4 regions of the Pseudoalteromonas sp. SG43-1 genome follow, and region 3 is predicted to be linked to each of the others. Evidence: predicted binding sites of a transcription regulator. Region 3 holds the regulator's gene; each other region holds the start of a gene.
The links. Region 3 encodes sigma-54, which starts transcription at its own class of promoters, with help from an activator protein. Its sites were predicted from a motif close to GTTGGCACGNNNNTNGNNT; they were not measured.

Region 1 (7,667 bases), on a different contig from region 3:
CAACAAACGGTAATGGTGTTACTAATGGTGGTCTTACGTTAGTAGGTAAAGATGGTGCTAATACTCCTATTACAAATGCTGCGGGAGCTAGCGCTTCTACCATTGCCGATTCTATAAATGCTAATCAAGCAGATACCGGTATAACAGCTGATGCTCGTACGCAAGTTGAACTTTCTGCGTTAAGTAACTCAGGAGCGTTATCTTTCAGCTTAAACGGAAGCGTTATTTCTGCTAATCCAACATCAACAACAGATATGGCTGCAATTGCCGATGCTGTTAACGAAAGAGCTGGCGAAACAGGGGTTTCGGCTCAGGTTGCAGAAACTGGTAACCTAATATTAACTGATGAGTCTGGTGATGATATTAATATTGAGGATTTCGTTGATTCTACAGGAGCAGGCACAATAGTAGCTAAAGGTGTAGAATATGATGGAACAGTTGGTGCAACAGCAATAACCTTAACTGCTGGCGGTACTGCGGACTCTACATCAGTTGCTGGGAGTATTCGATTATCATCTACTCAAGCGTTTTCTGTAACATCAGGTGATGTAACTTTAGGTGCAGATACTGCAGCGAATGTTTCTGCATTGGATACTATTGGTGATGTTGATTTATCTACAGCTTCAGGCTCTCAAAATGCGTTGGCTGTTATTGATGGTGCGATTGCTCAAATCGATAGTCAGCGAGCAGATTTAGGTGCGGTACAAAATCGATTGGATTTTACTATCAGTAACCTCTCTAATATCTCAGAAAACGTATCTGCATCACGCAGTCGTATTCAAGATACTGACTTTGCAACTGAAACTGCAGAGATGACGAAAAACCAAATCTTGCAACAAGCGGGTACATCAATCTTGTCGCAAGCGAATCAGTTGCCACAAACAGCACTTAGCTTATTAGGTTAATAAGTCAAAAGTAATAGCTTAATGGTTAGCTAACTAATACATAAAGTCAGTATTAGTATTCTAAAAAAGGAGGTGGCTTTAGCTACCTCCTTTTGTGGTTTAAGAATATAAACTAAGCTATTGTTGGTTTAATTAAGTACACATAGGAATCTGTTATGAATACAATTACTTCAAACGCAGAAATTACAACATTACCGACTCCCATTGCTGGTGATGATAAGCAAATAGGACAAGCTGCTCACTCTTTAACTGAGCGAGCAATTGATGATGTAAAGCAGACGGATGCACAAAATCAACAAAAATTACAGCAAAATCAATACAACAATAATAATCAAGATGAAAAAGCTCAGCCGTTAGAACGCGAACAGCTAGAACAAATGGCGCAACAATTGCAGGATTTTATGGGTGAAATGAACCGCAGCTTACAATTTAAAGTTGATGAAGATTCAGGCCGCGATGTGATTAAAGTGCTCGATAAAAACAGTGGCGAAGTTATTAAGCAATACCCTTCTGAGGAAGTATTAAGTTTAGTGTCTAAACTGTCTGAATCTGCAGGAATTTTAATTGACCAAACAGTTTAGTTGGTAGTTGTAATTACCAATATTAAGTTAATATATTTTTAAGTATTCAAAGAGGTGAAGTATGGCTATTTCGTTTACTGGTTTAGGTTCAGGGCTAGCGGTATCAGATATTGTTGATGCACTTGTTAATGCTGAACAAGCACCGGCTGAGTCTCGCTTAAATACTACAGAAGGTAAATTAACGACAGATATTTCTGCTGTTGGTGCACTTAAGTCAGCGCTTGAAAAAGTGCAAACCTCAATGGAAGCATTGGGTGATAGCGACAAATACCAACAACGTAGTACATCAGGTACTGATGACTTTATATCTATAAGTGCAGACGAAGATGCTCAACCAGGTGGTTATGATGTAAAAGTTAACAACTTAGCCACGGAGCATAAAATATTGTCGCAAGCATTCGATGCTGATACGGCGGTAGGTGAGGGAACAATGACCCTAACCTCTGGTGATAATAGCTTTGAAATTGAAGTCTCAGATACTGCGACACTTAGTGAAATTCGTGATGCGATAAACGATAGCAACGATAACGACAGTATTAATGCGACTATCATTACTGATGATAGTGGCCAGCATTTGGTTATGTCCGCTAAAAATAGCGGTGCAGAAAATGAAATTAAAATAGAGATTGCTGATACCGATGGTAATAACACTGATGTAAATGGTCTTTCCCGTTTGGCATTTGACACTGCTGGTGTGCAAAATGCGAGTGAAGTAATTGCAGCAATTGATGCATCAATTACCATTGATGGCTCGCTAACTGTAAGTAGTTCATCTAATGAATTTGCCGGAGTGATTGACGGTATAACAATAACAGCTAAAAAACCGCACGATATCGATGACGACATAAGCGACATATCAATTACCGAAAATAATAATAATATTAGAGCAGGCTTAAATAGCTTTATTGAAAGTTATAATGAGCTGTTAGAGCTGAGCAATAACCTAGGTGCCTCAAGTGAAGCGGGTGCAGGAGTCATGGCTGGAGATTCACTACTTCGAGGCGTTATGTCAAAGCTTCGTAGTGAAATAACTGAATCAGTTGATTTAGGTGACGGTAACTCGTTATCACTTTCGCGGCTAGGTGTAGAAACAGACCGTTATGGTGTTTTAACGCTAAATACAGAAACACTCGATGAGCAAATAGACGCAGATGTAAATTTAGTGCAGCAGTTTTTTGTAGGTAATGACGATGATGGCTTCGCACAGTCTTTTGATGAGCTAATGAGCTTTTATACAGATTCTGACGGCATTATCCAAAACCGAATTGATAGTAAAACAAATCAGCTAGACGATTTAGATGATCAGCGCTTGGACCTTGCCAGTAAAATGGAGTCGCTATCGTCTCGCTTATATGCTCAATATAATGCGATGGATTTATTAGTGGCGAGCCTTAATAACACCAGCAGTTATGTTCAAGCTCAATTAGAGAATATGCCAGGCGTAGTACGAGATAACTCTTAGTAGATAAGTATGATATTAAATTAATAACTAAATTAAGAAAGCACAAAAAAACCGTTATTTAAAACGGTTTTTTTGTGTTTTCTATTTAAGTAGATTTTAGCGACTTGCTTTATAAGCTTTAATCGCCTTACCTGATTTTTTATGTTTAATAATAGCTTTAGATGACTCGTTTTTTGCACTATTCGCTTTTACTAAAATAGTATTTATACGAAGCTGAACTAATTCTAATTGCTCTGCGCTTGGGCCGTCGCTGCTCTCGCACCATTGCTTTAGTTCAACATTTAAAGTGTCTAAAAGAGGCTGAGCTTCGTCTGCATTATCATCATTTACTAACACTTCAATTTTACTAAGCAAGTTTTGTATGAGCTCAGAGTAGTTAGTTAATGGCTCTGAAAATGTTGGCGAGTCCATAATTGAAATTAAACCGCAGGGCTTCGTTGATCTAGCGGAATATTATCCCAGCCTTCTTTAATTTCTTTAACAATACTTGATACTTCCACAATTGCTTCAATATCGTTGTTTATGTTCGCTTGCGTTAAACGGCGCTGGCAGTAATCGTAAAGTGCCAATAAATTGTTAGAAATACTAGGGTCTTGTTCTACTTCTAAATTAAGTGCGTCTTGCAGTGCACCAAATAATAAAACACAGGCTGAAATGTTTTCACCTTTTTTTTGTATTTCTTTGCGCTCAATAAACCCTTTTGTTGCTGCTAAGCGACCGATAATATTACTGAATATAAGGTTTATTTGTTCGTAAGGAGCCATTTCGGCAATACTACTGGCACGAACTTGACTGTATTTTTTTACTGAGACATGAGCCATGGGAAAATCCTAAAATTTAAAACGATAAAATTATGTGAAAGCTAATACAAAAAATTAATTAAGCTTTTATACTTTTATAAGAACAAAGCAATATTAATGCCAAGCATTTTCACTTATTTATGTATCGGCATTTGTAACTTCAACTTAAATTTATAATTGAGTTTATTTACTAACAATAGCATTTTTATTGCAGAGTAAATTAATTTTTAGGGCTAAGTTATAGTTAGGTAATAGTTAGGTAATAGTTAAGTAATGGCTAAGTTAAAACTATAACCCATACTTAATGATTAACTATTAAGTATGATTGACTTAACTAGCCCGCCTGTTTTTTGGCGTTTATGTCAAAAAACTGCCGCTATCACTTGCATCCATGCTGAACTGGCTTACAATTTAACTAATTATACAAATTAGTGAAAGTACGGCTCGCTAAATATGATCTTGATTTTAGATAATAATAACAACCGCGCAATAGGATTAAATGCTTCACTTGGCTTTATTGGTGAGGCTGCTCAACTATTAAGCGAAGACTGCTTTGAACAAGAATGCAAAAAATATCAGCAGCAAGAATGCATGATTATTTTAGGAGCGTTGCAATCACTTGACCACGAAAGCTTAATTAAACGCTATCCAACATTACCCTTTTTGTTAATTGGCGAAACGCTAAAACCACTATTAAGTATAGCTAATGTAGTGGGGCTTATTTGCGAGCCGTTTAATCACGAAGTAACAACTCAGTTACTTCACGACTGCCAGCAGTATCAGCGTATGCTGCCTAATGAGCATAAGCATTCTAAACCACATAAAACTTTTGATGGACTTGTTGGTGAAACAGAGGCAGTCAAAGATGTTCGCTTTTTAATTGAACAAGTGGCAAAAACTGATGCTAATGTTTTAATTTTGGGCGAATCAGGCACAGGTAAAGAAGTGGTTGCCCGTAATGTACACTTGCTTTCAAAGCGCATTAATGGACCGTTTGTACCTGTAAACTGTGGTGCTATTCCGGCAGAGCTGCTCGAAAGTGAACTATTTGGCCACGAAAAAGGCGCGTTTACTGGTGCTATATCGGCTCGTAAAGGGCGCTTTGAACTAGCTCAAGGCGGGACGCTATTTTTAGATGAAATAGGCGATATGCCACTGCAAATGCAAGTTAAGTTGCTGCGAGTATTGCAAGAACGCAGCTACGAACGTGTTGGTGGTACAAAGGCAATCCAAGCTGATGTACGCGTTATTGCGGCCACGCATCGTAATCTTGAAACAATGATTGAAGAGGGTAGTTTTAGGGAAGATTTATATTACCGTTTAAATGTATTCCCTATCGAAAACCCATCGCTGAGTGAACGAGCTGATGATATTCCGCTGCTTTTAAAAGAGTTAATGCGCCGTGTTAACGACCAGACTGGTTCTACCGCTAAGTTTACAGAGCGCGCAGTTGAGAGCTTAAAAGAACATGCTTGGCCTGGTAATATTCGTGAGCTTGCTAATTTGGTGGAGCGTATGGTTATTATGTTCCCTGACAAAGTGGTCGATATTCCTGATTTACCTAACAAATATCGTTACATTGAAGTTGAAGCCTACGAGCCAGAATACCCTGAAGAGTTAATGGAAAAAGACGCCTTTAACGACATATTTAGTACAGGCTTTAGTGATTACGAAAGTGAGCCAGACGCTGAGTTTAGCCAAACGGGTAGTGGGCTATTACCTGATGATGGTATTGAACTTAAAGATTATTTAGCAGAGCTTGAAATTAGCTTAATTACCCAAGCGTTAGAGCGCTATGATTACGTTGTAGCTCGCGCTGCAGAGATATTAGGGGTTCGCAGAACAACACTCGTTGAGAAAATGAAAAAGTATAATCTTTCACGAGATTAGAAGTACGAAAATGGTGAAATACTTTTCGTTATTTATTATTCATTTGTGATCAATCACTTTACGGGCTTTGCCCGTCACGCAAGCATGGCGTCTACAAGATAACCCAAACTTAAACCTTGGCGGTAGACGCTGAGTTTGCTCGCGTGAAAAGCGTAGCTTTTAATCATTTAAATAAAACGTTATTTCACAAAGAGAAAAACGAAGGTAAATGAGAAACCATAGTCAATTTACGCTTTACTTCTCTAAAGCGCAGCGTCTCTTAACCTCTTTGTGAACTAATCACTTTTATGGTTATAAATCACTTACTCACTAAAAGTCTTAATAATTTCTTCTTTCCTAAAACAATCATTACTGTGATCGTTAACCATACCGCAGGCCTGCATATGCGCATATACCGTTGTTGGGCCTAAAAACTTAAAACCCCGTTTTTTTAAATCTTTAGCAAATGCAGTTGATGCCTCTGTAATTGCTGGGTAGTCCTCAGCGTTATTTAAATTACTTATAATCGGTTTATTATCGACAAACTGCCATTGGTAGTTACTAAAACTTCCAAATTCTTTTTGTATTTCTATAAAGCACTTTGCGTTGTTAACAGTTGCCGCAATTTTTAATCGGTTGCGCACAATCCCTTCATCAAGCATTAGTCTCTCAACGTCATCTTGTGTGAATTGTGCCACTTTATCTACATCAAAATTAGCAAATGCTTTTTTGTAACCGCTACGCTTTTTTAAAATTGTGTACCAGCTTAAGCCGGCTTGCGCTGATTCAAGAGTGATAAATTCAAACAGCTTTGTATCATCATAAAGAGGGACGCCCCATTCTTCATCATGGTAAATAACGTAGTCGGGTTTAGTGGTGTCGAGCCACGGGCAACGGCACTTTTTTTGCTCACTCATTATTATTCCTTTTTGTGTGCGTCATTTTTATGTCGCTCAAATTATTGATGTAACTTAATGATAAGTATGTAAATAAATTTTGGTATAAATCGTGCATTTAGACATGTATCTACATCAATTCGAGATTTGATTATGGCCCTTGCTAGCGTGCTAAAACCACAGTTTTTTTCTGCAAATCAGTATAACCCATGTTTACTTCAAGAGGAGTACATTGGTGAATTAAGCGATCTGCGCAAGCAAGCAAGTTGGCTTTCGCATTTGGTTGATACCATGCCAGCAGGCGTGGTTGTACTTGATGGCAAAGGGTTGATTGCAAAAGCGAATCAAATAGCGATTGATATGCTTGGCGAGCCACTTGAAGGCGAACGCTGGTTTAATGTTATTCAGCGCTCTTTTAGGCCACATCAAGATGATGGCCATGAAGTGTCTTTAAAAGACGGACGCCTAATAAAACTTGATATTACTGCTTTAGCACCAGAGCCTGGGCAACTTATTTTAATGACGGATTTAACCGAAACTCGCCGCTTACAAAAACGTGTTGCACATATGCAGCGATTAAGCGCGCTGGGCAAAATGGTTGCATCATTAGCGCATCAAGTCCGTACGCCGCTCTCAGCCGCTATGCTTTATGCTGCTAATTTAGGGTCAAAGCGCTTACCCGAAGCATCTCGCGATAATTTTCAAACAAAGTTAATGTCGCGTTTAAAAGATTTAGAAACTCAAGTAAACGACATGCTGTTATTTGCTAAAAGTGGCGATCAGCAAGTTGTTGAGCAAGTTTCAATGCAGCAGCTTTTAACCGAAGTTAAAGCAGGTGCTGATGCGATGGTCGCACTTAATGAAAGTGAGCTAGATGTAAGCTTACCAGAACCCGATATACAAATAGTTGGTAATAAAACGGCATTGGCCAGTGCTATTCAAAATCTAGTGCACAATAGTATTCAAGTTATTGGCGGTGGCGCAAAAGTAAAAATTAGCGCACAAAGAGATTTAAAAGATTTAGATATGGTTCGTATTAGTGTGAGCGACAACGGCCCAGGTGTTGATTTAAGCCAAAGCGATAAAATTTTTGAACCATTTTTTACTACAAAAAGTCAGGGCACAGGTTTAGGGCTTGCTGTAGTGAGTTCGGT
Region 2 (7,667 bases), on a different contig from region 3:
TAAATCAATTTTAATATTTCAATGCTGGCTATTACTAACAACCAAAATACACGGGCCTGATTTAACCTATTAATTATTACAGGTACATCCTCGGGTGTAGGTAGTCTATCAGTGCCAATACGCATTTTATTAAAGCGAGTACCTAAATAAACTGCAGGCCCGCCCAGCTGCACGCCAAGTGATGCAGAACATGTGCTTAAGAGCCAGCCTGTATTTGTTTGATAAAAATGCCTGCCATAATGCTTTATATAATGCATGCTTTGTTTGCTTGCTCGACTTGCTGCAATAGTTAAAGCGAGTAAGCGCATCGGAATATATTCAATAATAAACAAGAGTGTTTTAAGCGGTTTTAAAAAGTAACTATTTGGGGGGATATCACTACGCCATGCTTGTTGTATTAAGGTAAGTAACCGATAGGCAAGGGCAGCTATAGGGCCAAATGCTAAAAATATAAATATGACTACGAAATAGTATCGAGCGGTGCGCAGTATTAAGCTCTCAATTAATGCTTTGATAATACCAGCAGATGAAAGTCTATTAACTTCACGGGCAAGCAGTGGCTTTAGTAATTCGCGCGCTGTGGATTTTTGATTTTGTTTAGTTAGCTTTGCAATGCGAAGTGCTTTTTTATCAATGATCTTACTTTCTAAGCATAAGTATAAAATAAGGCCAGCGAGTAATTCAGGATAAAAAGCAAACTCGAGTAGCAACACTACAATAATGAGAATGACACTTAAAATAAGTGAGCTTGCGAGTATAGCTGCCAAATATTGATAGCTTTTAGGTTCTTTGCTTTTGTATATACGTTTGCCAATAGCACTAAAAACAGCATTTAACGCCGTATTAGGATGATACCAGCTAATAAGGGGAATAAAGCGCTCAGCAAGGAGCGCTAGTATAAAGGCAATAAAGTCCAAGTGATTTTGAACAATATTGCTAAGCATTTACAGAGATACTGCTGTAAGCTTTTCTAAAAGTGCAACAACCATTTTAGATGAGTTGATTGATGCTGTTTCTAGGTATTCTTCAAATGATTGTGGTGACTCTTTACCAGCAATATCAGACATTGAGCGAATTACAACAAATGGTGTGTTTAGCGTAAAACACGTTTGTGCAATTGAAGCGCCTTCCATTTCAACAGCAAGCATTGTAGGAAAATCACTACGTGCTTTATCAATGCGTATAGGGTCACACATAAATGTGTCACCAGTACAAATTAAGCCAACGAGTGTTTTAACATCACTGATTTGTTCGATAGTTTGCTGTGCTGCTTCAACTAATTTAGGGTGTGCTGCAAAGCCTGCCGGCATTTGTGGTACTTGGCCAATTTCGTAGCCAAAAGCAGTTACGTCTACATCGTGGTGACGTACTTCTGACGAAATTACTACATCGCCAACACTAAGAGAAGGATCGAATCCACCGGCTGAGCCTGTGTTAATTATGCAATCAGGTTTGAAGTTATCGATCAGTAAGGTAGTTGCAATAGTTGATGCGACTTTACCAATACCAGATTGAACAAGTGTCACCGTGTTACCAGCCAACTCGCCAGTATAAAAAGTGAAACCTGCTTTAGTTAAAATTTGTGGGTTTTGCATAGCTTCACGTAAAATTTTAACTTCTGGCTCCATTGCGCCAATAATACCAACATTCATAAAGTTTAATTCCTGAGTTTGAATCACTTGATTATACGTGAAGTTAGCAATAAAAAACAAAAAAGCGAGCTTGTTTATGAGCTCGCTTTAAATACTTTTTAGGAGAGTATTTAATTCGTTTTTTAAATTTCAGCTAACGCGGTGGTTTGCGCTTTAGCTTGAGAAGGTGAAAGTACCGCTGGCTTATGTGAGCGATTACGAACAGGGCGCTGAGTTTGTGTTGCTGTAGGCTTACCAAGTTTAAACATAATTGCATCGCGTACTTCAGAAGGGCGGTAGCCCGATTTAACTTTCATACGAATATGTGGAATGCCTGCAGACTCTAGTGCACCGTTTACAAACCAGTCGCGTTGAGCTTTGTGGCCATCTTTGTTGGCATTGTTAACTAGGTCAACAGCAGCAATGATTGTTAGTTTTTCTTTATCGATTAAAACAAAGTCGAGTTGCTTATTTTTAGCTTTAGCTAAAGCAGCACGTTTAGACTTTATTGAAAGGCCTTGCTTACAGTCAATAACGTCGATTAACTTAACGCGACTAACAATTTTATATTGATCGCCTACAGCACGCTCTAGAAGATTTAAAAAAGCGCCTTCAACCTGCGTAAAAACAGTTTGCTTGCGAGTAAAAGGATACGGGTTTCCGCCATCGTCATTAAATTTTGACGCAACAACAGAGGCCCCGACAACTAATACTAGGATTAATAATAAAGCGAATTCCATACGGTAACTCCATAACAACAAATTGACACTGCTCAAACAAAGCAATTTACGTGCCTAAAAAGTATGGGTTATAAAATAATTACCGACTGGTTTACAAGCAATAGCTACACAGCGGTTAAGCTTTGTAGCCTCCTTTAATACCTTTTACTGCAATAGCTATAGCATCGTGTGCATGCAGTGATTCATAGTGGTTTATTTGCAGCCAATAATCACTGTAATTGTTTGCCTCTAGCAATGCTTTAATTTTACGCGCTGCATCTTCACAAAACATAAGGTTTTGACCATTCAAACGGGCAAATTCTTGCTCATCTTCACGTTTTACTGCCGCTTGTACTGGTGTTTTAAGCTCAGCTTCAAGAGTGTTAATTAGCGTAACTACGTCAAATTCTTGAATGTTGCTATCAAGCTTTACTTTTACGTTGGCAATAGAGCGCTGCGAGTGGGGAGTAGCTACAATGCCTTGTGTAGTGCCTAGCCATTCGTGCACATCTTTTTGGCTTAACGTTTTTTGGTTAAACTTTTCGTTAAACGCGTTTTGTATAAGCTGGCGCGCAAGTGCAGCAGAGCATGGGCACGTTGAAGAATAAGTAACATCTACGGTTAGCTCGTAGCTAATAACGTTATTTTCAATTGTACTGGTAAGTACAACTGGGTAGCTTTTCCAGCCCGCTTTACCACTTAATAGTGACTTACGGCGTAGCGGTAATTCAAATTTAAATTCAATTTGTGCTTTATCGCTCAGCCCTTCGTGGCTAGTTATAAAGGTATCGAGTGCTTGCGCTATCGTTTGCGGATTGACTTGCTGCTCGGTTGAAAGCAGATCAAGTGCCAAAAATAGACGTGACATATGAATGCCTTTGGCATCTTCTTTATGTAAATTTACAAATGCACGCGCTTTGGCGTTTACTGTAACTGGAGATAAGTCTCGGGATTCAAAAATAAATGGCAGTTCTATTTCGCCCATGCCAACCCAGTCTAATTTACCTGTTTGTAAAGCGGGTGCAGTGTCTGCTATATCTGGCATATTGGTTTGCATGTGCGCTACTCGTATTTTGGGGATAATAAAGCGGGGCATTTTACACTAAATAATTTATTGCTGAAATGATGAGTTTAATAGATGAGCTAAATCAAACATGAAAAATTCTGTTTTTATCGCACAACGTGAGTAGTGGTAGGAGAAAAATGCTAAAATCTGGGAAAATGGTATGTTTATACATACGCATTGCCTTCTTTATATTAAGTACACAGCTAAGAGATAAAATTACGTATGACCGATTATTCTTTGAGCCCTTGGGCTCGGGTACTTTCCAGCTCAATAACGCGATTTGGTGAATTTAAAACCGCTGCTATTTGTTACACTTTATTTTTAACTGTATCTCTTATTTTATCGAGCATGTTTTATTATGTGGCGATAGGCGAATTACACCTGGTTGATATTTTAGCCGTGGTATTTTTTACGGCTGTAGTTTCTCCTTTAATTATAAGTGTGTTGCTTAATTCAATTCGACAACTAGATGCCTCATATGCTTATTTAGATAGCGCCACCAAGCAAGAAAAGCTTTTAAATCAAACCCTAAAAGATAACATTAACCGTCTAAACATCGAAATTGATGAGCGTAAAATGGCATTTCATGCCAAGCACCGCGCTATCGAAGAACTACGACGAGAAATTGCTGAGCGTAAAAAAACACAACAAGAACTTGCTCAACAAAGCATGCTGCAGCGCTCAATAGTTGATTCATCTCCTGATTTATTTTATTACCGCGATAACAATGGCGTGTTTGCTGGTTGTAATAAAATGTTTGAAGAAGTAATGGGCAAATCAAGTAGCGAACTAATTGGCAAAACGGTTGAGCAGATATTTCCTAGCCACTTTTTATCTGAAGTTTTGAAAACCGATAAAGAAGTAGAGCAAAGCCATAAAGCACTAACCATTGATGTGGGTTATGAGGTAAATGGCGAAACGCGTTGGTTTGAGCTGCGTAAATTACCTTTTATAAATGATGAAGGTGATTACATTGGTCTACTGGGCTTTGGTCGTGATATCACAAGTCGTAAGGAGGCCGCTCAAGCGCTCGAAACGGCCTATAAAGACAAAGGTAAGTTTATTGCCACATTAAGCCATGAACTACGTACACCGCTCAATGGTATTGTTGGTTTAACACGAATGCTGCTTGATACTGACTTAAACAAACAGCAGCGTAGTTGGGGTAATACTATATTTTCGAGTGCTGAAACGCTCGGCAATATTTTTAACGATATTATTGATTTAGACAAAATAGATAGAGATCAGCTCGATATAGTGACCAACTCTATTAACGTATCAGACTTTATAAATGACGTTGTTAACTTTGCGGGCTTAATCGCGGAGCAAAAAGAGCTAGAGTTTGATATTAAGCGCAATGGGGTGCTGGATATTTACGCACAGCTCGACCCAACTCGCTTACGCCAAGTTGTTTGGAACTTAATTAATAACGCCGTTAAGTTTACACAGCAAGGAAAGGTAACACTTGAATGTAGCCGAGAAAACAGAGTTGAAGGCCCATGGTTAGTTATGAAAGTATCGGATACCGGCCAAGGTATTCCGCCAGAGCAGCTTGCTCATATATTTGATATGTATTACAAAGCGCCAGATTTAAAAGGGACTAACGCAATAGGTTCCGGTATTGGTTTGGCTGTAACTAAGGCACTTGTAAGTGCGATGAAAGGGATAATTACAGTAAATAGTACTGAGGGCGAAGGAAGTTGCTTTACAGTTCAAATACCGCTTAATTTATGTGTAGCACCAACAGAGCAAAGTTATGTTGGTCGTGGTTTGTATATTTTACTAGTAGAAGATGTACCTCTTAACGCCGAAATTGCTACAAACTTATTAGAGCAACGCGGGCATGAGGTGTTGTGGGCTGAAACCGGTGAAGATGCACTCTCGTTTGTCGAAACCGAAGATGACTTAGATTTAGTATTACTTGATATGCAATTGCCTGATATAAATGGTGACGTAGTTGCCAAGCAAATACGCTCAGATAGTCACTTTGATAAATTACCCATTGTAGCGCTAACGGCCAATGTTCGTAGTGCTGAAGAAGAGCTTGAAGGTATATCAATACAAGGGGCGCTTGCTAAACCAATTAACACAGTGAAGCTTGATAAAATGCTGGCTGATTTATTTGGAATTAAGCAAAGTGAATGCACAGAGCCACTGTTAAAAGTAAGTGAAGAAGCCCTTAAAGGCATTGATGCACACTTATTAGATATAGAAACAATAGAAGACTTTGTCAATTCAATGGGCTTAGTTGTGTTTAGACGCAGTAGTCAGCTATTCGAAAAACTAAGTCCACAATATCAGCAAGAGTTACTTACTTCATTAAATACTAGTGATAGAGAAGAGTATGAATCAGTAGCGCATAAACTCAAAGGTGCGGCTGGCTCAGTAGGTCTTAATGATGTGCAGCTTCATGCCAAAATAATGGAACATGGTGCGATTGATGAATCTGATGAGGTGTTAAAGCAGTGGTTAGATATTCTGGCAGATAAAATAAATGAAGGACAAAAAGCCCTTCATTTATTTTTACAGCAATTAGAGTGAAACTAATTAGCTCTAATTAAGCGTCAATTTTACCAATGAAACGGTAACCTTCACCATGGATGGTGCTGATTAACTCAGACGTTGAGTTATCACTTTCAAAATGCTTACGAATGCGACGAATAGTAACGTCAACAGTACGGTCATTTGCGCGAAGCTCACGGCCTGTCATATGCTTAATTAATTGCTCACGGCTGAAAATGCGACCTGGAGAATCAAGCATTAAACGAAGTGCTCTGTACTCACCTTTAGGTAAACGTTTAGCGTCGCCATTTGGAGAAGTAAGACAACGGCTGTTTTCATCAAGTTCCCAACCATTAAACGTAATAACACCATTTGTTTCTAGTGCTGACTCTTCGCCACCTAAGGCAGTACGAGTAATAAGGTTGCGAGCTCTGATAGTTAATTCACGCGGGTTGAACGGTTTAGTGACGTAGTCATCTGCGCCAATTTCAAGACCTAAAATACGGTCAACATCGTTGTCACGACCAGTTAGGAATATAAGACCTACTTTACGCTTTTGGCGTAATTCACGGGCTAAAATAAGACCGTTTTTACCAGGAAGGTTGATATCCATAACTACAAGATTAACGTCATCGTTATTTGTAAGCTTGTCATGCATATCATCGCCATCAATGGCTTCAATAACTTTGTACCCTTCAGCTTCAAATAAACTAACTAGGTTCAGTCGAGTTACGTCTTCATCTTCTACGATTAGAATGACTGGCGTTTGCATTATTAATTAACCTTTTGGAATATATTATTTATAAAAAATCGGTGACTAATTTATAACCGATTACTAGAGATTATAGGATTATACCCATTTGTTAACAAGGAAAAAACAAATTGGATAAAAATAAAACAGTAGGGTGTCCAAAGTCTACTAAAAAAGGGCAGTGCAAAAACTACTGTTTAATTGATATATACATGGATGTAGCTATTTGAATCATAAAGTCGAAGCCATTTTCCTTTGATAATTGACATATCATTCAATTAAACAAGGTACTTAAAATAATCAGACTAATTCAAAGCAAAACTATATCACTTTTTAACCTTTTAACCTTTTAACCTTTCATCAATGTATGTGATACAGCAAAGATAAAAAAGTTCATAAATCGCTTGGTAATATTTATTTAAAGCAATTAAATAATGTTACGCACTTATCACATGCCTCATTAATGAGGTCATTAAATGCTAATTCAAGGATAAATTTTAAATATATGCACTTTTTAATGATCTTTATTTAAGGAATAGTAATTATAAAGCGAGCACCGCGTTTTTCTTCAAGATCAAACATCACTCTTCCGCCAAGTGCTTGTGTTACTAGGTTATAAACTAAGTGCATGCCTAAGCCACTTGCGCCTTGCCCGCGCTTTGAAGTTACGAATGGGTCAAAAATTCTATTTTTAATGTTTTTGTCAACGCCCTGACCATTGTCAGAATAAACGATTGTTAATTTTTTCCCGACGAGTTCTACGTCAAAGCGAATTTCATTGTTTTCTTTACCTATAAATCCATGAATTACAGAGTTCATAAGTAACTGCTGAAAAACTTGTTGTAGAGGTTCAGACTTACTATGAATAGCCAAGTCGGTCGGACAGTTGATAGTTACAACAGGCTTTTTGGGCAATAATTCAGATTGAATCGATGTTAAAACATCACTTATTAATTTGTGCACATTAATATAGGTATTTACACCGTCATCTTGAATAA
Region 3 (7,667 bases):
AGCTTGCCTGAACTTGCCGCCTCGGTTGCAGGTGTACTTAAAAATGAAGATGATTTAGCACTAGGTAATATTGTTGGCTCAAACATATTTAATATTTTAGCTGTATTACCTCTAGCAGGTATTATTAATCCTTCAGCAATTGATCCATCGTTAGTAAGCCGAGATATATTAATTATGATTGGTGCAACACTTGCTCTTATTATTATGTCATTGAACTTTAGAGGCACCCAGCGTATCAATAGGGTAGAAGGCGGCTTATTGCTAATAGCGTTTTTGGGTTACCAAGGGTATATTTTTAGTCAAGTAGGGTAAATGATGGCAACGCTAAACTTTATTGAACAAGGCCTTCGCGTTTTAGATGTTGAGCGCCAAGCACTTAGTGATATTGCACAATATGTAGATGAAAATTTTCATAACGCGTGCAAATTAATGTACGACTGTGAAGGCCGTATTATTGTCATTGGCATGGGAAAATCAGGCCATATTGGCAATAAAATAGCGGCAACCCTTGCAAGTACTGGCAGCCCAGCGTTTTTTGTTCACCCTGGTGAAGCAAGTCATGGTGATTTAGGTATGATCACTAAAAATGACGTGGTTATGCTTATTTCTAATTCAGGGGAAACCAGCGAAGTTTTAAATATCATTCCGGTTTTAAAACGACTTGGTGCCAAAATGATAGCGATGACTGGCAATACACAATCAACCATGGCAACCCTTGCTAATGTACATGTGTGCATTAAAGTAGAAAAAGAAGCTTGTTCATTGGGTCTAGCCCCTACATCAAGTACCACTGCAACGCTTGCGATGGGCGATGCCATGGCAGTTGCATTATTAGAAGCTCGCGGCTTTACAGCTGATGACTTCGCGCTATCTCACCCAGGTGGTAGTTTAGGCAAGCGCTTATTACTTACTTTAAAAGATGTTATGCACAGCGGCGCAAATACACCTATTATTGATGTTTCACAAACAGTTAAAGATGCTCTAATAGAAATGTCAGCTAAAGGATTAGGTATGACAGCCATTGTTGATGAAAATCAGCAACTCGTAGGGTTATTTACCGATGGTGACTTACGTCGCATTTTAGAACAAAGAATTGATATTCATACAACACAAATAGATGTTGTTATGACTAAGTCATGCACTACAGCTACACAAGATATTTTAGCCGCTGAAGCGCTCAATATTATGGAACGTAAACGTATAAATGGCCTAATCGTCGTCAATGAGAAAAACCAACCTATTGGCGCATTAAATATGCAAGACCTATTAAAAGCAGGAGTGTTATAAATGCAATTTGAAGAACTCTATCAACCGCTGAGCGATGATGCAAAAGCACGCGCTAAAAAAGTAAAACTACTTATATGCGATATTGATGGTGTATTTTCTGATGGCCGTATTTACCTTGGCAATCAAGGTGAAGAGCTAAAAGCATTTAATACAAAAGATGGTTTTGGCATTAAAGCACTTATAAACAGTGGCTTTGAAGTAGCTGTTATTACTGGTCGTCATTCACAGATAGTACAACAACGTATGAGCAGCTTAACCGTACAGCATATTTATCAAGGCCAAGAAAATAAGCTCATTGCCTATCAAGAATTAAAAGATAAACTCAACCTTAGCGATGAACAAATTGCTTATATTGGTGATGACGGTCCTGACATGCCTGTTATGGAGTTAGTAGGCTTTGCCGTTGCAGTAAATGATGCCCACCCTCTTATTAAGCGTTTGTCACATTATGTAACGCAAATGCCTGGTGGTTTTGGCGCTGTGAGAGAACTCACCGATTTGCTCATGCTTGAAAATGGTAAAGCATTGACTACACAAGGCACTAGTTCATGAATGCAGCGCGCATAATATTAAGCGTTTTATTCATTAGCTGTATGGTTTGGCTTTGGTACCCTTATTTTACACAAACAAATATTGTGCCTCAGGCTGAGCCTGAAGTTGTTGCTAAGCCTGATTACATAGCTATTGAGCTCAAACAGACAGCCTATGATGAGCAAGGTAAAATTAGCCACAAAGTCACTGCGGCTAAAATGGAGCTATACCAGCAATTAGGTTTCACGTTTTTTGAAAAACCCATTTTTACTTTATATAACGAGCAACAAACGTGGCAAATAAATGCAGACGAAGCAACATTATATGAAGATAAACAATTAATTTTAGAAGGTAATGTGGTTGCCAAAAATTTAACCGATAACGCCATGATAGACAAAATCAATGCTGATAATATTCAGGTTGATATAAAGTTATTAACAATGCGTTCGGAGCAACCCGTCATTATCACTGGACCCAATTTAAAAATCACCGGTAAAGGCCTAGAAGCCGACTTGAAAACCGAAGTGATAAAACTAATTAACCATACGCGAACCATATATTATGACCAATAAAATATTAAAATCACTTATAATTCCTACACTTATACTAGCGTTTAATAGTAGTGCTGCAGAGCAAAACACGCAACCTGCTGCCAATCAAATTTCAATAAGTGCCGACAAGCAAGAAGGTCAATTGAAAGCTAATGTGGGTATTTTTGAGAAAAACGTTGAGATTATTCACGGTAATCGCCGCATTACAGCCGATCGCCTAGAAGTACACAAACGTGATGAACTTGGTGATAATAAACAATTATTAATTGCCACAGGTAGCCCTGCGCACTTTGAAGAAAAGCAATCAGACGGCACGACTATGAGCGCCAGTGCTGACGAAGTACGTTATGATGTATCTAAGCGTTTTTTAACGCTTGTTGGTAATGCACAAGTTTCGCAAGCCGGACAAAAAATAAATGCTAAAAGCATTACCTACGACATAGAGCAGCAGCTCATCAGTGCCGAAAAAGATGAAAACTCAACTGACCGCGTTCACACAATTTTAGTACCGATCGAAGCTAAAAAAAGTAAAAAAGGCGATAAAGGTCAACCATGAGCACATTAAAAGCAGAACTATTGGCAAAAAGCTATAAAGGTCGTGAAGTTGTAAAAAACGTCGGCCTTGAAGTACAAGCTGGCAGTATAGTTGGCTTACTTGGCCCTAACGGTGCTGGTAAAACAACGACTTTTTATATGATTGTAGGGCTTGTTCCTAGCGACAAAGGTAAAATATCTATTGATGATAACGATATTACTCTTTTACCTATGCATAGTCGTGCTAGATTAGGCATAGGCTACTTACCACAAGAGTCATCGATTTTTAGAAAGCTGACTGTTTATCAAAACTTAATGGCCATTTTAGAAACACGCAAAGAACTAAATAAACAAGCCAGAGAAGACACGCTCAATAACTTATTAGATGAATTTAGCATACAACACATTCGTGATAGCCAAGGTATGGCATTATCGGGTGGAGAACGTCGTCGTGTAGAAATAGCACGAGCGCTGGCAGCAGATCCTAAATTTATATTACTGGATGAACCGTTTGCCGGTGTTGACCCTATTTCGGTATTAGATATAAAGAAAATAATAGAACATCTTAAAAATCGTGGGATTGGTGTATTAATTACCGACCATAACGTAAGAGAGACCCTTGATGTTTGTGAAAAAGCCTACATTGTTTCTCATGGGGAGCTGATTGCATCAGGTACTCCAGAACACGTATTAAATGATAAAACAGTACGCGATGTTTACTTAGGCGAGCAATTTAGGCTGTAACATTTACGCCATGTCTTTAAGCATCTGCTAGTATTAATTATAACAACATAAAAGGATTGTTAGAGATACATGAGGCAATCACTACAGCTGCGCATGGGCCAGCAACTTACAATGACTCCACAGTTGCAACAAGCTATTCGTTTGTTGCAACTCAGTACATTGGATCTCCAGCAAGAAATACAAGAAGCTCTCGACAGTAATCCACTATTAGAGGTTGAAGAGGCAGACTATTCCGAAGACGCTGCTGGTAAAAACGAGCAAAAAGCTGATACCGATGACATAACTGTTAGCGCATCTGCTGATGATGCTCCGAGCGAATATGAACAAGATACTGGTGAAGCACTTGCAAAAGACACGCTAAGTGACGACATGGCTATGGATGTTAGTTGGGATGAGTACATGAGTGCCGCTCCTGCAGCCTCATCAGGTCCAATGCCCGAAGACGAATCAATATACCAAGGCGCCTCTACTGAAACGCTCCATGAGTATTTAATGTGGCAATTACAACTAACGCCATTTAGCCCTACAGACGAAGCTATTGCTATTGCTATTGTAGAAGCTGTCGATGATTCAGGTATTTTAACACTAAGCTGCGAAGAGATTTTAGAAAGCTTTAATCAAGAAAACGAAGATGATAACGAAGTCGAACTTGATGAAATTGAAGCGGTATTAAAACGCATCCAACTGTTTGATCCTGTTGGTATTGCTGCACGTAGTTTACAAGAGTGTTTGTGTATTCAGCTTAATCAATTTGATAAAGAAACACCTTATATTAATGAAACGAAAATGATTTTAACCGAGCATATTGATCTATTAGCAGCTCGCGACTATCGTACATTAATGAAAAAAACTAAGCTCAAAGAAGAAGAGCTTAAAGAAGTAATGACACTAATACATACTCTCAACCCAAAACCTGCAGATACTATTGTAAGGGAAGAATCTGAGTATGTTATTCCTGATGTGTCAGTTAAAAAAATTAAAGGCCGCTGGGTTGTCGAATTAAACCCAGATAGCATGCCTAAAATTCGTGTTAATAGCCAATACGCAGCAATGTCTCGCACTGTAAAATCAAGTGGCGACAGCCAGTTTATTCGCTCACATTTACAAGAAGCTAAATGGTTTATTAAAAGCTTAGAAAGTAGAAACGACACGCTATTAAAAGTTACTAATTGTATTGTTAAGCAACAACAAGGCTTTTTTGAACATGGCCCTGAAGCCATGAAACCAATGGTTTTAAATGATGTGGCTGAAATGGTAGAAATGCACGAATCGACAATTTCGCGTGTTACTACTCAAAAGTACATGCATACACCCCGTGGTATATTTGAGCTTAAATATTTTTTCTCAAGCCATGTAAGTACTGAAAACGGTGGTGAATGTTCATCTACAGCAATACGTGCGCTTATCCGAAAATTAATCGCAGCAGAAAACTCAGCAAAACCATTGAGTGATAGCAAAATAGCGGATATATTGGCTGAGCAAGGAATTAAAGTAGCGAGACGTACAATCGCAAAATACCGCGAATCTCTTGCTATTCCACCGTCAAATCAGCGTAAAAGTCTGATTTAAGACGCTAAACTAAGAGGGTAATGCTTATGCAACTAAACTTAACTGGTCGTCACGTAGAATTAACCGATTCACTAAGAGACTATATTAATACTAAATTTGCGAAGCTTGAAAGACACTCTGATCATATTAATAATGTTCATGTCATTCTCGATGTAGAAAAATTAAATCAAAAAGCAGAAGCCACAATACACGTAAGCGGTGCTGAGCTATTTGCCTCTACAGAACATCAAGATATGTATGCCGCTATTGACTCGTTGATCGACAAGCTCGATCGCCAAGTAATCAAACACAAAGAGAAGCTTGCTCGACACTAATATGATGAAATTAAGTTCACTTATATGCCAGGACTGCAGCAAAGCTGCGGTCCTTTTTAATAGCAAAAAAAGAATTTTAGAGTTCATTAGCGAACTTGCTCACGACAAACTTCCGTATTTACCGCAACAAGATATTCTTAATGCTTTAATGAGCAGAGAGAAATTAGGTAGTACAGGTATAGGGCGTGGCATTGCTATTCCTCATGGAAGAATGAGCGGTGCAGAAGAGCCTTTGGCTTTAGTGCTCGTTAGCGAAACTCCAATAAACTTTGATGCAATCGATAATCGCCCTGTTGATATTTTTGTCGCACTCATCGTACCAGATGGCGATAACCAGCAGCACTTAAAGACTCTAGCAACCATTGCTGATAAACTAAACAACAAAGATTTTTGTAAACAGTTACGCAGTGCAAAATCTGATACTGAGCTTTACCAAGTTATTGTCGATCAATCATAGTTTTATAAAGGGTGTTAAATGGAGTTAATTATCATAAGCGGCCGTTCTGGTTCTGGAAAGTCGGTTGCTTTGCGCGTTGTAGAAGATTTAGGTTATTATTGCGTAGATAATATTCCAGTAAACCTACTACCTTCATTAGTTCGCAGTGTATCTGATAGCTACGATAAAATTGCTGTTAGCATAGATGTGCGCAACATCCCTAAAGAACAAGATGAATTTAACGATATTCTTGAATACTTACCAGGCTTTGCAAACCCTACGTTATTTTATTTAGATAGCGACGATCAGACATTGATCAAACGTTTTTCTGAAACACGCAGATTACACCCACTATCAATAGACTCGTTGCCCCTTGATTTAGCCATCAAAAAAGAAAAAGAATTACTTGATGTATTAACCACTCGCGCCGACTTTATGATAGATACGACTGATTTAAGTGTTCATCAACTCGCTGAATCTATTCGTGAAAAGATTTTAGGTAAAAAAGATAAGCAACTGATTGTCACATTTGAATCATTTGGCTTTAAACACGGTATACCAAAAGAAGCAGACTACGTATTTGATGCACGCTTTTTACCAAATCCACACTGGGAACCAGAGTTGAAGCCTTTAAATGGGTTAGATCAACCGGTTAAAGACTATTTAGCTAATCACAGCATAGTGCAAAAATTCACATGGCAAATTCAAACATTTGTACAAACGTGGTTACCGCATTTAGAAAGAAATAACCGCAGTTATTTAACCATTGCTATTGGGTGTACAGGCGGGCAACATCGCTCTGTGTATTTAGCGCAAACTATCGGTGAAAGTTTTGCAATGACACATCCCAATGTAAAAATTCGCCATCGCGAGCAAGAAAAATAATATAGCTGAATAATCACCTGTTCAGCTTAGGTAGAGTAAGTTATGCATTGTGAAGATACCTTTTTAATAAAAAACAAATTAGGCTTACACGCCAGAGCAGCTACTGTGCTTGCGCAATTAGCAGTACAATTTGATGCGACAATCACATTATTCCAAGATGACAAAGAAGCAGCAGGCGATAGCGTACTTGCATTAATGTTACTTGAAAGTAGCCAAGGAAAAGAAGTTAAAGTTGTTTGTAAAGGCCCTGATTCTGAGCAAGCTTTACACGCTGTTGGAGAATTAATAGCACAACGCTTTAATGAACAAGAATAATCTGTTTTATAAAAACAATATTCGCATTACTAGTGCTTCAATTAAAACAGATATATAAAATAAATAGGTTAGTAACGCCAGTTAACTCACCTCCCCCCATAAAGTAATATAACAATTTATAAAGGACGCCAATGCCAGAAGCTTTTGAACAAGATTATCCACTACAGCAACTAAAGCAGGTGACGAAGTCACTCAATAGTGGTCAATTTGTTCAAGTTAGGCGCATGCTCGCAAAAACGGCTCCTTGTGATACCGCATTATTATTAGAATCATCACCGCATAAAATTCGCCGACTGCTTTGGCAATTGGTCGATCCTGATGTGCAGGGTGATGTTCTTGAAGAATTATCTGAAGATGTTCGTTTAGGCATTATTGCCCAAATGGAACCTAAGCATATTGCCGCCGCAACTGAAGACATGGGCCACGATGACTTAGGTGAAGTATTACGTAGCCTGCCAGATACCGTCTATAAAGACGTTGTTAGCGCGATGGACATTCAAG
Region 4 (7,667 bases), on a different contig from region 3:
AGGTTATTTTGCGATGACAGACGATTTATCTTCGCAAGATTTAACATATACACGTGCGGGTGCATTTAAGCTTAACCAAGATAACTTTATGGTTGACGCAAAAGGTAACTTTTTACAAGCATTCCCTGTTGACTCATCTACAGGTGATACAACGTCGGTAAGTTTGAGCACAACTGATCCAATTCAAATCCCTGATTCGTCTGGTTCACCTCGCGCAACAGAAAATGTATTTTTGTCGTTTAACTTAGATGCAACAGCAGATGCTCCGGGTATTGCTTTTGACCCAACATCTAGTGGTACTTATAACTCATCTACGTCAACAACGGTATATGATTCACTAGGTGAACCACATATTTTACAGTACTTTTTTGCTAAAGAAGATGATGCCGCAGCAGGTGGTACAGATAACAGTTGGGAAGTATACGCAACACTCGATGGCAAAGTAGTTGATGCCACAACTGGTGGAGAACAAACAACGACACCTTATACACCACTGACCACCCTAGGTTTTAACTCAAGTGGTTTACCATCAACAACAGGCGGTGTAGCAAATACAAATACAACTACTTTTGATGAAATACTACTACCAGCGGGTTCTGGTACTGGCTTATCAACATTACTAGACAATGGTGCAACTTTCCCAGGTACTGGTATTGAGCTTAACTGGCGCGATGAAAACAACACAGCTGGACGTATCCCAACTCAGTATTCAAGTGGTTTTGAAGTAAAAGCACTCGATCAAGATGGCTCAACAGTAGGTCGTTTAGCCGGAATTGATATAGGAACAGACGGTAAAATTGTCGCTTCTTACAGTAATGGTGACTCAACATTCCTAGGCCAAGTGGCTATGGTACGTTTTCCAAATTCACAAGGGTTATCACAAGTGGGTGATACAAGCTGGAAGCAAAGTATTGATTCAGGTGAACCTGTAGCGGGTGAAGCCGGTTCGGGTACGTTTGGTGGAATTAACTCATCAGCGCTTGAGCAATCAAATACTAATCTTACAAACGAGCTTGTAGACTTAATTACTGCACAGCGTAATTACCAAGCAAACTCACGTGCGCTTGAAGTTAACTCAACTATTCAGCAAAGTATTTTGCAGATTCGATAAGCTAAACCCCATTAAATATATTAGGCTGCATTTTTGCAGCCTTTTTTATAAGTCCTCTTTGTAAGCCCTTCTAAATACCTCTCAATGTTGCGTCAAATTTAATCTGGCACCTATTTTGCATTTATAAGTTCAGAGATTTTTTATGTGAGTCGATACTATGGACAAAATGGTCTACATTGCGGCCTCTGGCGCTAAGCAAAGCCTACAAGGGCTTGCGCTTAAAGCCAATAATTTGGCGAATGCAAATACAACAGGATTTAAAGCTGACTTTGCCCAGGCGCGTTCTATGCAAGCGTTTGGCGAAGGTTTGCCTACACGTGTATTTTCAATGCAAGAGCGTCCGGGTTCAAACATGGTATCGGGTGGCATTGTTCAAACCGGGCGAGACTTAGATATCGCGATGAGCGATAATGCATGGCTTGCTGTGCAAGATGCCTCCGGTAATGAAGCTTACACAAAAGTGGGTACGTTAAACATTACTGCTCAAGGCATGCTCGTAACCAGCCACGGTCGTCAAGTTATTGGCGAAGGGGGACCTGTTATTTTACCCGTCCCAGTCGAAAAAATAGGGTTTAGCCAAGATGGCGCTATTCAAGTTCGACCGCAAGGCGCTCCCGCTAACTTTTTAGAAGAAATAGACACGCTTAGAGTGGTAGAAGCAAATAGCTCCCAGCTCGAAAAAGGTAACGATGGTTTATTTAGACCAAAAGCAAATGTAACAGTAGATACCTCTGCCAATGTAAAAGTTTTAAGTGGTTCGCTTGAAATGTCAAATGTGAACCCTGTTCACGAAATGGTCGACATGATAAGCCACCAGCGCCAATTTGAATTACAAGTGAAATTAATGAAAACAGCTGAAGAAATTGACGAGCGTCAAGATCAGTTATTACGCATAGTTTAACTTTAAAGTGAGGACACGATTATGAATCCAGCATTGTGGATCAGTAAAACTGGGCTAGACGCTCAACAAACCGATATATCGGTTATCTCAAATAATTTAGCGAATGCGAGTACCGTAGGTTACAAAAAAAGCCGCGCTATATTTGAAGATTTACTTTATCAAAATATTAATCAACCAGGTGGTCGTTCATCGCAAGATACCGAAATGCCGTCGGGCTTAATGTTAGGTGCGGGTGCTAAAGTTGTAGCTAACCAAAAAGAGTTTACGCAAGGCAACATGTTGACCACCGAAAACTCACTAGATTGGATGATTTCTGGCGAAGGTTTTTTTGAAGTACTGCAACCAGATGGCAATATTGCTTACTCGCGCAATGGTCAGTTTACTACCGATGGCGATGGACGAATTGTAACATCGGGCGCAGGTTACGTTATTCAGCCAGAAATGAATGTACCAGATGACGCGCAATCAATTACGGTTTCGCAAGACGGCGAAGTATCTGTACGTGTTGCAGGCCAAGCCGATAACGTTGTAATTGGTCAGCTGACTATTAGTGACTTTATTAATCCATCGGGTCTTGAGCCAATTGGTCAAAACCTTTATACCGAAACGGCTGTAAGTGGTGCGCCTGTACAAGGTAATCCTGGTGTTGAAGGGTTAGGTAGTATTATTCAAGGCTCACTCGAAACATCTAACGTAAATGTGACTGAAGAGCTGGTAAATCTAATAGAAACTCAGCGTATTTACGAAATGAACTCAAAAGTAATTTCGGCCGTTGACGAAATGATGAGTTATATCAATCAACAGCTTTAATAGAATAGGGGGAATTATGCGTAATATTATTTTATTTGCAGCGGGCACATTATTTTTAAGTGGCTGTATGTCTACGCAAAATAGTGAGGTAGTGCAGGACGACCCTTACTACGCACCTATGTACCCCGAGCCCATTTTAGAGCCGCTGGTAGCCACAGGTTCATTGTTTAATACTCATACATCAAACGACTTATATTCCGATAAAAAAGCGCTACGTACTGGCGATATAATTACGGTTAAATTGCAAGAGTCTACTCAAGCAACAAAGGCCGCTAAAACAGAAACAGACAAAGAAACTGACGCAAGCTTAGACCCAGTGATTGGCTTAGGTGGTCTACCTGTAAATATAGGTGGCGATAGTATCCAGTTTGGTATTGGCAGCGATTCGTCGTTTACGGGTGATTCAAAATCAAACCAGTCAAACAGCTTAGTGGGCGATATTTCGGTTAATGTAATGCGCGTTTTACCTAACGGTAATTTAGTTATACGCGGCGAAAAATGGCTAACGCTTAATACCGGTGAAGAGTTTATTCGTTTAGAAGGGCTAGTACGCCCGCAAGACGTAAGCGCCGATAATACGGTTGAATCAAATCGTATTGCTAATGCACGTATTCAATACTCAGGTAAAGGGCAAACGCAAGAGGCGCAAAGTCCTGGTTGGCTTACACGTTTCTTTAGCAGTTCGCTGTTTCCATTTTAGAGGGTAACAACATGAATAGCCTTAAAGCTTTATGTTTAGTTGTGTTATTAGGTTGGCAGTTTACTGCCAGTGCTGAGCGCATAAAAGATGTGTCTATGGTTGAAGGCGTACGCTCTAACCAATTAGTCGGTTATGGCTTAGTGGTTGGTTTACCGGGCACTGGCGAGCAAAACTCATACACACAACAAAGTTTTAGAGGCATGTTGAACAGCTTTGGTATTACGCTACCCTCAACTCAAAGCCCTAAAATTAAAAATGTTGCCGCTGTGGCGGTGCATGCAGAACTACCTGCATTTAGAAAGCCTGGGCAAGCAATCGATATTACGGTTTCTTCTATTGGTAGTGCAGGCAGCTTACGTGGCGGTACTTTACTACAAACTTTTTTAAAGGGTGTAGACGGTAACGTGTACGCAATTGCACAAGGTAGTTTAATTGTCGGTGGCTTAGGCGCACAAGGCCTTGATGGTAGTAGAGTTGTAATTAACACCCCTACAGTTGGTCGTATACCAAATGGCGCTACAGTTGAGCGCGCCGTGGAAAGCCCATTTATGCAAGGCGATTACATTACTTTTAATTTAAACCGCCCAGACTTTACAACGGCAAAACGCCTAGAAAAAACAATTAATGACTTAGTTGGCCCAAATAGCGCACAGGCAATTGATTCTGTTTCTATTCGTGTTATAGCTCCACGCGATGCATCCCAGCGTGTATCGTACTTATCAACACTCGAAAACTTAGAATTTAAGCCAGCTGATATGGCCGCTAAAATTATAGTTAACTCGCGCACAGGTACAATTGTAATTGGTAAAAACGTTAAGCTTCAGCCTGCCGCTATAACTCACGGTGGCTTAACAGTAACAATTGCAGAACAACAAAATGTGTCACAACCAAACCCGCTAGCAAACGGTGATACTGTTGTCACGCAGCAGAGCATTATTGATGTAAATCAAGATGACTCGCGCGCCTTTGTATTTAATCCAGGTGTAAGCCTTGACGATTTAGTTCGCGCAATTAACGAAGTAGGCGCAGCGCCTGGCGACTTAATGGCTATTTTAGAAGCACTAAAAGAAGCCGGCGCAATTAACGGACAGCTCGTTGTTATATAAATAACTCAAGCCAATAAATAACGTATTACTTAAGCCCTATATTTTTGAAATTAGGGCTTTTTATTTACAGCAACTTAAGTTTATTATTTTTATCTTCCTTGTTTTATCTGTAGTGGCTCAATTTTTGCATTTTTAACTGTATTATTCATTTTGTGTCAAAAAGCCGATGGAAACTAATCACCTCGATAAACAAAACTTTTTTGATTTAGGCAACTTAGATTCACTTCGTAAAGAAGCCTTAACGAGTGGCGATGCATCAACTGATGCCTCTAAAGCTGCGCTCAAAAAAGCGGCCGCACAATTTGAAGCTATTTTTACGCAAATGTTGCTCAAAGGAATGCGTAAAGCTAACGAAGCATTTGAAGACAAAGACAGCCCATTTAATTCAAGTGGCGTAAAGTTTTTTGAAGAAATGCACGATCAGCAACTTTCAACAGAGCTTTCATCAAATGGCTCGTTAGGCCTTGCCGATCTAATAGTTCAGCAGTTATCGCCTGAGTCTAAAAACTTTATGCCAGGCTCGGTGCTTAGAACAACCAACGATATTTTTAGCGATACGCAAGTCGGTTCCGCTCTTCCTCATGAGCAAAAAAATAAGCAACCCGATCTTATCGTTAAGAGTACTAAAGCCGATATTGCTGAGCCTAAAGTCGATACTGCAGAGACTAAAACCTATAGCCCAACATTTAAAAATGCAGAAGAGTTTGTAAGTTCAGTGTGGGAACACGCTAAAACGGCAGCGCAAAAAATTGGTTTAAATCCTGCGGTAATGGTTGCACAAGCGGCACTTGAAACCGGTTGGGGTAAACACATTATTAATAAAAGTGACGGTGGCAGCTCAAATAACTTGTTTAATATTAAGTCAGATAAAAGCTGGGAAGGTGATAAAGCAAGCAAAATAACGCTTGAGTTTGAGCAAGGTACACCCGTTAAAAAACAAGCCAGCTTTAGAGCCTACGATTCAATTAAAGACAGCGTGAACGACTTCGTTGATTTTTTAACGCAAAACCCACGCTACAAAGAAGCATTACAAAATACAGCTAAACCAAACGACTTTTTAGATTCATTACAAAAAGCAGGTTATGCAACCGATCCAAATTATGCCAGCAAAATAAAAAAAGTGCTCAATAGCAGTCAGCTAAAAGACATTGCGGCAAACGTGATCCGCCAAGGAGTAGAGTAACATGTCGTTTAATTTATTGAACATTGCCAGTTCTGGGGTTAGAGCAAGCTCGGAGCTACTGCAAACGACAAGTAAAAATATCGCCAATGTAAATACCGAAGGCTATGTGCGTGAGCGTACAGAGTTTACCACTATGGTTGATAACCAAGTGGGGCGAGGCGAAACATACCGATTATTAAACGAGTTTGCTCAGTCACAGCTAAATCGTGACACCTCTAATAAATCGTTTTTCGATCAGTTTATTACTGAGGCTAATCGGGTTGATACTATTTTCTCTGAAGAGTCGAACAACCTTTCGACTGGTATTAACTCTTTATTTAATAACGTGCAAGAGGCGTTAAATCAGCCTTCGTCTACTGTTGCTCGCTCATTAGTAATGACAGATGCGCAAAGTTTAATTGATCAAATGGATAGGCTTTCGGGCATCGTGCTTGATCAAAAAAGTATAGTAAACGAGCAGCTCGAAATATTTTCAGATGAAGCAAACTCACTCATTCAAAGTATTAGTACGCTAAATCAAAATATTGCAGCAGTTAATGGCACTAATAACGCCGCAGATGCCAGCTCTACCTATAACGAACGCGATAAAGCAATACGCGACTTGTCAGAGCTAATAGACATAGAAACGCTTGATGGTCCAAATGGCGAAAAACTCGTTTTTATGGGCACAGGCGAAGCGGTTGTTATGCAAAATGGCGCATTTAACTTATTTTCGATGACAGGGGATCCTGATCCTAACTTTAAAGAATTCACGCTTGACGTTAATGGTGGCAAAGCTGTGCCGCTTGAAGTTGATGTAAGCAAGCTTAAAGGCAAAATTGGCGGTTTACTTGCTTTTAGAGATGACATATTAGTCCCTGCGCAAAACCAAATTGGTCAAATGGGCTTAGCTATTGCTGATGCATTTAACGAACAAAACAAATTGGGTATGGATGCAACAGGTCAGCTAGGGGGTAATATTTTTAATATACCTACCGTTGGCGCATATGCGTATCAAGCTAACACGGGCACTGCTGGTATGACTGCAACGGTAGAGCCAGGTAAGGGCAGTGAACTTCCTGCCAGTGACTTTATTATTACCTATACAGGCAATGCCAACGAAGTAAGTATTCAGCCTATAGATAACAAAGGCGATCCGCTGGGGCAGCCTTCACTTGCTGATATATCGTCAGGTGTTATTGATTCATCGACTATAACCTCAGGCGAATCATTTGGTCTTCAAGTAAATGTATCTGGGGCTGGTGTTGAGGGGGATCAATTTCAAATAAAGCTTAATTCAGATGCTGCTTCAAGTATTACACTTGCAACAGGGCGCGCAGAAGATTTAGCACTAGCATCGCCAATCCGTACTGCTAACGATTTAAATAATATAGGTACCGCTACTATTTCAGCGGGAGAAGTAACAAGTGTTACCTCCGGTGGATTTACTTCAACACCAAGCTTAACAAACGGTGAAATAACGCTTGTTAAAACAGGTAATGCTAACGAATATCAAATTACAGATAATAGCGGAACGAGCACTTTTACTATTACGCCTCCTGCAAAAGGAATGTTATCGCAAGCGGGTGCTCCATTTGATTCCTACGGATTCGATTTTGATATAGAAGGTACTCCAGCAACAGGCGATACCTTTACACTTGAGTTTAACGAAGGCGGCTTTGACGATAACCGTAATGGTTTAAAATTAGCTGATTTACAAAATGGTGAGTTAGTCCGTTTAAATGTAGAAACAACAGCAACGGCCGACAACCATAAAACGTTCAACCAAGCTTATTCAGGATTAGTGAGTGATATAGGTGTTATAACTGGCCAAGCAATCACAAGTGGGGCTGCATTTGATGCTCTAGCACAGCAAT

Region 1: a site for sigma-54 is predicted at 3,855-3,873, ahead of fliS (flagellar export chaperone FliS). Genes of this name have one in related genera too.
Region 2: a site for sigma-54 is predicted at 2,411-2,429, ahead of H5159_RS09485 (DUF2726 domain-containing protein). Genes of this name have one in related genera too.
Region 4: a site for sigma-54 is predicted at 4,740-4,758, ahead of flgJ (flagellar assembly peptidoglycan hydrolase FlgJ). Genes of this name have one in related genera too.

Annotation. Positions count from the first base shown of each region.
Region 1 covers NZ_JACJFD010000007.1:24,734-32,400, forward strand. The annotation lists gene H5159_RS21185 (flagellin) at 1-905, shown strand, start outside; gene H5159_RS07250 (flagellar protein FlaG) at 1,061-1,486, shown strand; gene fliD (flagellar filament capping protein FliD) at 1,548-2,948, shown strand; gene H5159_RS07260 (hypothetical protein) at 3,045-3,359, opposite strand; gene fliS (flagellar export chaperone FliS) at 3,368-3,769, opposite strand; gene H5159_RS07270 (sigma-54-dependent Fis family transcriptional regulator) at 4,202-5,638, shown strand; gene H5159_RS07275 (DNA-3-methyladenine glycosylase I) at 5,941-6,534, opposite strand; gene H5159_RS07280 (PAS domain-containing sensor histidine kinase) at 6,667-7,667, shown strand, end outside.
Region 2 covers NZ_JACJFD010000010.1:83,098-90,764, forward strand. The annotation lists gene H5159_RS09475 (regulatory signaling modulator protein AmpE) at 1-944, opposite strand, end outside; gene mtnN (5'-methylthioadenosine/S-adenosylhomocysteine nucleosidase) at 945-1,652, opposite strand; gene H5159_RS09485 (DUF2726 domain-containing protein) at 1,775-2,371, opposite strand; gene folE2 (GTP cyclohydrolase FolE2) at 2,487-3,407, opposite strand; gene arcB (aerobic respiration two-component sensor histidine kinase ArcB) at 3,639-5,957, shown strand; gene arcA (two-component system response regulator ArcA) at 5,974-6,690, opposite strand; gene H5159_RS09505 (sensor histidine kinase) at 7,198-7,667, opposite strand, start outside.
Region 3 covers NZ_JACJFD010000001.1:304,215-311,881, reverse strand. The annotation lists gene H5159_RS01440 (calcium/sodium antiporter) at 1-312, shown strand, start outside; gene H5159_RS01435 (KpsF/GutQ family sugar-phosphate isomerase) at 316-1,287, shown strand; gene kdsC (3-deoxy-manno-octulosonate-8-phosphatase KdsC) at 1,288-1,839, shown strand; gene lptC (LPS export ABC transporter periplasmic protein LptC) at 1,836-2,390, shown strand; gene lptA (lipopolysaccharide transport periplasmic protein LptA) at 2,380-2,925, shown strand; gene lptB (LPS export ABC transporter ATP-binding protein) at 2,922-3,647, shown strand; gene H5159_RS01410 (RNA polymerase factor sigma-54) at 3,717-5,216, shown strand; gene hpf (ribosome hibernation promoting factor) at 5,243-5,530, shown strand; gene ptsN (PTS IIA-like nitrogen regulatory protein PtsN) at 5,535-5,987, shown strand; gene rapZ (RNase adapter RapZ) at 6,006-6,851, shown strand; gene H5159_RS01390 (HPr family phosphocarrier protein) at 6,894-7,166, shown strand; gene mgtE (magnesium transporter) at 7,298-7,667, shown strand, end outside.
Region 4 covers NZ_JACJFD010000007.1:11,681-19,347, forward strand. The annotation lists gene flgE (flagellar hook protein FlgE) at 1-1,111, shown strand, start outside; gene H5159_RS07200 (flagellar basal body rod protein FlgF) at 1,269-2,012, shown strand; gene flgG (flagellar basal-body rod protein FlgG) at 2,034-2,822, shown strand; gene flgH (flagellar basal body L-ring protein FlgH) at 2,839-3,522, shown strand; gene H5159_RS07215 (flagellar basal body P-ring protein FlgI) at 3,534-4,628, shown strand; gene flgJ (flagellar assembly peptidoglycan hydrolase FlgJ) at 4,795-5,811, shown strand; gene flgK (flagellar hook-associated protein FlgK) at 5,813-7,667, shown strand, end outside.